2 regions of the Bacillus sp. AC266 genome follow, and region 1 is predicted to be linked to the other one. Evidence: a T-box and tRNA genes for the amino acid it is inferred to sense, from the RefSeq annotation. Region 1 holds a T-box; the other holds one or more tRNA genes.
What was found. The T-box of region 1 lies ahead of argS (arginine--tRNA ligase). A T-box ahead of a tRNA ligase gene usually reads a tRNA of that ligase, here a tRNA-Arg.
Positions count from the first base shown of each region.

Region 2: it encodes a tRNA-Arg, which carries the amino acid that the T-box ahead of argS (arginine--tRNA ligase) is inferred to sense. The anticodon was not compared.

Region 1 is NZ_CEEDEC010000001.1:1,241,954-1,245,372, forward strand. Features, by position in the region: gene argS (arginine--tRNA ligase) at 83-1,771, opposite strand; T-box leader at 1,817-2,031, opposite strand; gene AC0IXC_RS06290 (class I SAM-dependent methyltransferase) at 2,068-2,844, opposite strand; gene AC0IXC_RS06295 (BrxA/BrxB family bacilliredoxin) at 2,894-3,328, opposite strand; gene AC0IXC_RS06300 (thiol-disulfide oxidoreductase DCC family protein) at 3,411-3,419, opposite strand, start outside.
Region 2 is NZ_CEEDEC010000002.1:351,131-354,549, forward strand. Features, by position in the region: gene AC0IXC_RS09315 (XTP/dITP diphosphatase) at 1-533, shown strand, start outside; gene AC0IXC_RS09320 (metallophosphoesterase) at 547-1,050, shown strand; tRNA gene AC0IXC_RS09325 (tRNA-Gly) at 1,159-1,232, shown strand; tRNA gene AC0IXC_RS09330 (tRNA-Arg) at 1,234-1,307, shown strand; gene AC0IXC_RS09335 (PH domain-containing protein) at 1,359-1,973, opposite strand; gene AC0IXC_RS09340 (hypothetical protein) at 2,289-2,537, shown strand; gene AC0IXC_RS09345 (hypothetical protein) at 2,736-3,419, shown strand, end outside.

The DNA of each region.
Region 1 (3,419 bases):
TATTACGCTTTAATTTGATCTGTAGTTTATTAGTAAAGTAATGTGAATATTTCTCTCGGCGCATAAGCACAAAATTTTTATTTTACATCTCCTCAGGTGCCCCTACCCCAAGTAAACGTAATCCCTCTTTTAATACAACCGTCACAGCATAAGCTAATGCGAGTCTACTCTCTTTCTCTTCGCTCTCTTCTAATATACGAACATTTCCATAATATTTATTGAACGCTTGCGCTACATCTAATACGTATTTTGAAATAATAGATGGCTCATTTTTGTTGAAGGCCGCTTCAATTGCTTGCGGGAATTTATTGAGTAATTTTACTACACTCCAGCTGTAATCGTCTTTTAATTCAAAAGTACACGTTTCAAATTCTACACTTTCTTTTCTTAAAATAGAGCAGGCACGCGCATGTGTGTACTGCACATATGGTCCTGTTTCTCCTTCAAATTTCAACATATTTTCTAATGAGAATTCGATATTATGCATACGCTCATTTTTTAAATCGTGGAAGATAACTGCTCCAATACCGACTTGTTTTGCCACTTCTTCTTTTTGTTTTAAATTCGGATTTTTCTCTTCAATATTTTGTTCCGCAAGCGCAACAGCTTCTTCTAACACTTCTTCCAATGAAATAATTCTGCCCTTACGTGTCGACATTTTCTTACCATCTTTTAATATGAACCCGAAAGGTACATGTTCCATACCATCGACCCAGTCATAACCAAGCTTTTTTAATACAGTGAAAAATTGATTGAAATGTAAGCTTTGTTCTGGGCCTACAACATATAAAGCTTTATCAAATTCGTATGTGTTTTGACGATACAATGCCGCTGTTAAATCACGTGTTGCGTAAATAGTTGCACCATCTGATTTTCTAATTAGGCAAGGCGGCATACCTTCTTTTTCTAAATTAACGACTAATGCGCCTTCTGATTCTTCAAGTAAATCGTGCTCTTCTAAAATCCCAATAAAGTCTTCCATTTTATCGTTATAGAAAGCTTCTCCTTGAAAGTTTGTAAATTCCACACCGAGAAGTTCATAAATACGAGAAAATTCTTTTAAAGACTCATGACGGAACCAATTCCAAAGTTCGACTGCTTCTTCATTTCCTTCTTCTAGTTTTTTAAACCATGAGCGTCCTTCTTCTTCTAGTTCTTTGTTCTCTTTTGCTTCTTCATGAAACTGAACATATAACTTAAATAACTCACGAATTGGATCCTCTTTAACAACTTCTTCATTTCCCCATTTTTTATATGCAGTAATTAACTTTCCAAACTGCGTGCCCCAATCGCCAATATAATTGATTCCGACAACTTCATGCCCACATTTTTCGGCGATATGTTTCAGCGAATTACCAATCATTGTAGAACGTAAATGCCCCATTGAAAAAGGTTTCGCGATATTAGGAGAGGAATAATCGATAACTACCGTTTTTTCACATCCAAAGTGATTTTGACCGTACTCTTCTTTCTCCGCTAAAATCGTTTTTAATACTTTATCACTTACTGTTTCACGATTAAAAAATACATTTACATAAGGACCCACAGCCTCTACTTTCGTAAAGAACGGATCATTTAATTTCTCCGCCAATTCCTTCGCTATAATAGCTGGTGATTTTTTATATTGCTTCGCTAGTGAAAAGCATGGGAACGCTGCATCTCCGAATTCATCTTGTTTTGGTGTTTCGATTAAATCTAAAATTTGATTTTGCGTTAATTCATTCGTAAAAATATTCGATAAACTTTTCGCAAACTGCGTTTTATAATTCATACTATAACCTCCTTATTTTTTAAAACACAAAAAACTCGTCTCTAAAAAAGAGACGAGTTTTAACCCGTGGTACCACCCTTGTTGTTCATTTCGAACCACTTTCCCGTTTATAACGAGGACAGGGGGCCTCGGCTTACTCTACTATTCGTTCAAGAAGCGTCTCCGAAGTGCGCTTCATCTTTTTCTTCTGCACTAGGCTCACACCATCCCTAGCTCGCTTTCCTTCTGAAAAAGATTACTCTCTTCATCACAGACAGTATATTTAATTATTGCTTATTATACATCTTTTCAAACAATTAGCAAGGGTCAATTACACCAAAGTGAAACTTAGCACTTTTTCTTTTGTATACGTGAAAATTATGTTTTTCAAATCTAGAACTACGAAAATGATCTTTCAGAACGACACGCTTTCTCGCCACACGCTTCGCTTCCGCAATTGTTTCGTCAGTAATATCATGATACAAAGCGAAGTGTTTTAATCCTTTAATTCCATCTGATTCTATGACAGTTTCTTCAAACATTGGATCAAGGTAAACAACGTCATAACTATTATCTTCACATTGTTTTAAAAATGCAAAATGCTCTGTTTGCTTTACATCGATTCTTTGCATTGCTTCATCGATTTCAGAAACGGATGAAGACCATGTTTGCAAGCCTTTTCCCATGATGTAAGACATATATTCGTTTCCTTCAAGCCCTGTTACTTTTCCACTTTCACCAACAACATAACTAGCTACAATACTATCTGATGCCATACCGAGCGTACAATCTAATACTGTCATTCCGCTCTCTAATTTAGCAGCTTGTATAAATGGATCATGTTCTCCGCGCATTAACCTTTTCACACGAAACATCGCTGAGTTTGGATGAAAGAAAAACGACTCTTCCGTACCTTTTGGATAAATGGCTAATCGATTTTTCCCTACGACAAGTACATCTTGTTCATACTGCTCATGCAGTTTATTTACTGGTATGTCATTACGTTTAACGAAAGAAAGATTTAATTCTGCTGCTACCTTGTTTGCATAATCTTTCATTTCTTTATTTGTTCTTCCTGCTGTTGTTACTATCATTTTTTCACCTCTATATAAAGAAAAGAGGGAGATTCACTCTCCCCCTACTTTAGCAATTCTTTTCGAAAGCTTGTTCTAAGTTTGTAATAATTTCGTCCATTGTTGCGCCTTCAATTTCATGACGGTGAATGAAGTGAACAACTTCTTTTCCTTTTAGTAATGCCATAGATGGTGAAGATGGAGGAATTTCTCCGAAGTATTCACGCATTTTTACAGTAGCATCTTTATCTTGACCTGCAAATACAGTTACAAGATGATCAGGTTGTTTTTCAGCACGTACAACCGCTTGACCTGCTGATGGGCGTGCTAAACCAGCTGCACAACCACAAACAGAGTTTACAACTACTAAAGTTGTACCTGATGCATTCTCCATAAATTCTGTTACAGCTTCTTCTGTAGTTAACTCTTCAAATCCAGAACGCACTAACTCTTGGCGCATTGGAATTACCATTTGACGCATGTATTCTTCATATGCATTTGACATCTTGTATCTCTCCTTCAACTTTCATTCCAAATTTATCATATCATGCTCTATTAATAGGTGCAAAAGAAAGATAACGATGATTTCATTTTTT
Region 2 (3,419 bases), on a different contig from region 1:
TAGAAGTGAAATCTTTACACGATTTTCCTCATATTGAAGAAGTCGAAGAAACTGGTGAAACATTTGAAGAAAATGCAATTTTAAAGGCGGACAGTCTTAGTAGACAGTTGAATTCCATCGTAATTGCGGATGACTCTGGTCTTATTGTAGATGCCTTAAACGGGAAACCAGGTGTGTATTCAGCTCGTTTTGCTGGAGAGCCGAAAGATGATCAGGCGAATATAGATAAGGTGTTACAAGGGTTAACTGACGTCGATTTAGAAAAACGTACAGCTCGTTTTTACTGTGCGCTAGCAGTTGCTTTCCCTGAAGTGGATAAAGAGCCGGTTATTGTAAACGGAACGTGCGAAGGGAAAATTCTAGAACAGCGCCGCGGGGAAAATGGTTTCGGATACGATCCGATTTTTTATGTAGAAGAATATAAAAAAGCGATGGCTGAGCTAAATTCGGATGAGAAAAATGCGATTAGTCACCGCGGACGCGCTCTTCGTAAATTAGAAAAAAAAATCCCAGAATGGTTTTTAGAAGAATAAGGGAGAGAGATTGATGAAAGCTTTAATCGTAAGCGATAGTCATAGCTCTGTGAAGGAATTACAGCAGTTAAAAGAGAATTACGAAGGGAAAGTAGATGTCATGATTCATTGTGGTGATTCAGAGCTAACGCCTGCTCACGAAGAGCTACAAGGTTTCCAAGTTGTAAAAGGGAATTGTGATTATGCTAACTTTCAAGATGAAATTGTAACTGATGTAGATGGAATTCGTTTCTTAGTTGTACACGGTCATCGTCATAATGTGAAAATGACGTTACAAACGTTAGCGTATCATGCAGGAGAAGTAGGAGCGCAAGTAGCATGCTTTGGACATTCTCATATATTAGGGGCAGAATTAATTGATGGGATTTTATTTATTAATCCAGGAAGTATTTTGCTCCCACGCTCTCGTGTGGAAAAAACATTCGCTTTATTAGAAATGGATGAAAATCATATAGAAGTTCGTTTTGAAACATTAGATGGACAGCTGGTGGAACAAGCAATTTTTAAAAGAGGATAAGAAAAATTATCCTCTTTTAAAAAAGTGTTGACTTTATAAGTAGTTATGAATATAATAAATATTGTCGATAGGGCAACGGCGCTAACGAAGAAAAATAAAATAACATATGCGGGTGTAGTTTAGTGGTAAAACAAGAGCCTTCCAAGCTCTGGTCGAGAGTTCGATTCTCTTCACCCGCTCCATGTCCCAGTAGCTCAGCCGGATAGAGCATACGCCTTCTAAGCGTACGGTCGGGAGTTCGAATCTCTCCTGGGACGCTAAAAAAACCTTGTTATCTTTTGATAACAAGGTTTTTTGTTTGTTTTAAATTAGTTATTAATAAATTTTTCAAAGACAAAACCGTAATCTTTCACGTTATATTGCTTTTTCGTATCAACGAGCCAGTTAAAGGCGATCTCGTTCATCTCTTTAAACTGTTCTGCTAAATTTACTTGTGCATTTGAAATACGGCTGAAAGCGTTAGATGCCATATCTAAACTTTTATGTGCATACTGCAATGTAATGTCGTTGTCGTATGAAATTTCTTCGATTTTAAGAAGAGCCTTATATAAATCTTTTAATTCTTCAATATGTTTTTTATGGACATCAATTGAGTAATGCTCATCTCCCATTTGAAATTTAATTTCTACATCTAAATCAATCGTTCCTGCAGTTTCAAGTGCTACGTTTTTAATTTGATATTTACTATAGCTAAAGCGGCGTAATGTACGTTTTTTGCTTGTGGCACTTGTACCATCTAGGTGAATTAATCCTTTGTTTGTAAAGCAATATTCATCTGATTTTGATTTAATAAGAAAGTAAATTTTCTCCCCATCTTCATGCATTACGTAATCATCAGCATCAACCTTATCATAATCTTTTGGTGTAATGACAGAACCTACATCGCTTAATCCTAAAACATCAGCAGCCATTTTTTTGAACATATATAATCCCCCTTGTAAATTAAATTCTTAATTGTACAAAAATATATTAACATGATTTTAAACTTATTTTTGAAATCTTACAACTCTGTAAGGTAAGTGTAAGGAAGTTCGATGGTAACAAATTACTAATCTTATATAATGAAGATAACAACGATAAATGAGGAGGAAGAGATGATGAAAGGATTAATCGTAACAGGTTTAACAGTAGCTTTTGGGTTTGTGGCGTATGAAAAGTTAACATATGTAATTGATGTTGTAAAACATTTAGTAGCGTAGAAAAAACTGCCATGAGAGGGAAAGGGAATGAGTGAATGAATGGAATGGTTATTTGGAATTATAGGTACTTGTAGTGTAGTTTTATTGTTCTTTGTCCCAAGTGGTATACTTAGTTCGACAACGAGTTTGTTCTTTTTAAGTTTGTTTGCTTGTACGATGCTTATTATTATGTTTTTAATGAAGCGAAGTAAACCAATCTTCTATTTTAGCATGATTGTTATGGCAATTATTGTTCTCCAAATTATTACCCTTGTTATATACCCCACAATTATAAAAGCTTTCCATTAATGATGAACCCTCTGCCGTCTGTTGCTGAGGGTTTTTGTTTGTGAAAAATGAATTTCATTTAGAAGTTTGTTGCTTTTTTGTTATGAAAATAGAATATTCCTATATTTCAAATAAATAATTTTGGAATGTTGTGTTCTCATTACGCATTTGATATATTTACTTTGAAGATCATTAAAATCTAGAAAAAGAGGCGGACGTATGGATAAAAAAGAAAATACGGTCGTATTGTTTCCGCAACTATCAGAACGCTATATTGATAAAGGTTTTTTAGCGTTGAAAGAGCGGGAATTCGAAGATGCATTGCGCTGCTTTGAAATATTACGTCAGTATAATGCAGAAACGGAACAAACAGAATTAGCTTCCGTTATTTGTTTGCTAGAATTAAAACGTATGGAAGAAGCGAAAGAAAAATGTGAGCAGTTGCTTGAAACAGGAGCTGTATTATTTGGTGATATTCTTGAAACGTATGTAACTATTTTAGTTCAAACAAATGATTATGAAGGTGTCATTGAAACTGTTGAGGAAGTTTTGCAAACGAAAGATATAATTCCTGAGCAAAAGGAAAAATTGGCGCAGCTTGCTTTGTTTGCGCAAGGGATGCTGAATGAAGAAGATACACCGCTAGTGGATTCGAATTTTGAATTAGAAGAATTTACCGATGGGCTTTTTGGAGAAAACTTTGGTCAAAAGCTAAGAGTGATCCAGAAACTTTCGTTAAAAGACCTGGATCTCGCACTTCCTACTTTAAAGAAATTTTTAATAGACGAAGATCAGCACCCTTATTTAAAAACTTCTATTTTGTATAAAATGGTAGAAAATCAAATAGAAGAAGAAATAGAAGTAGAGAAGTTTGGAAATACGATAAAGGTGATTCCAGCATTT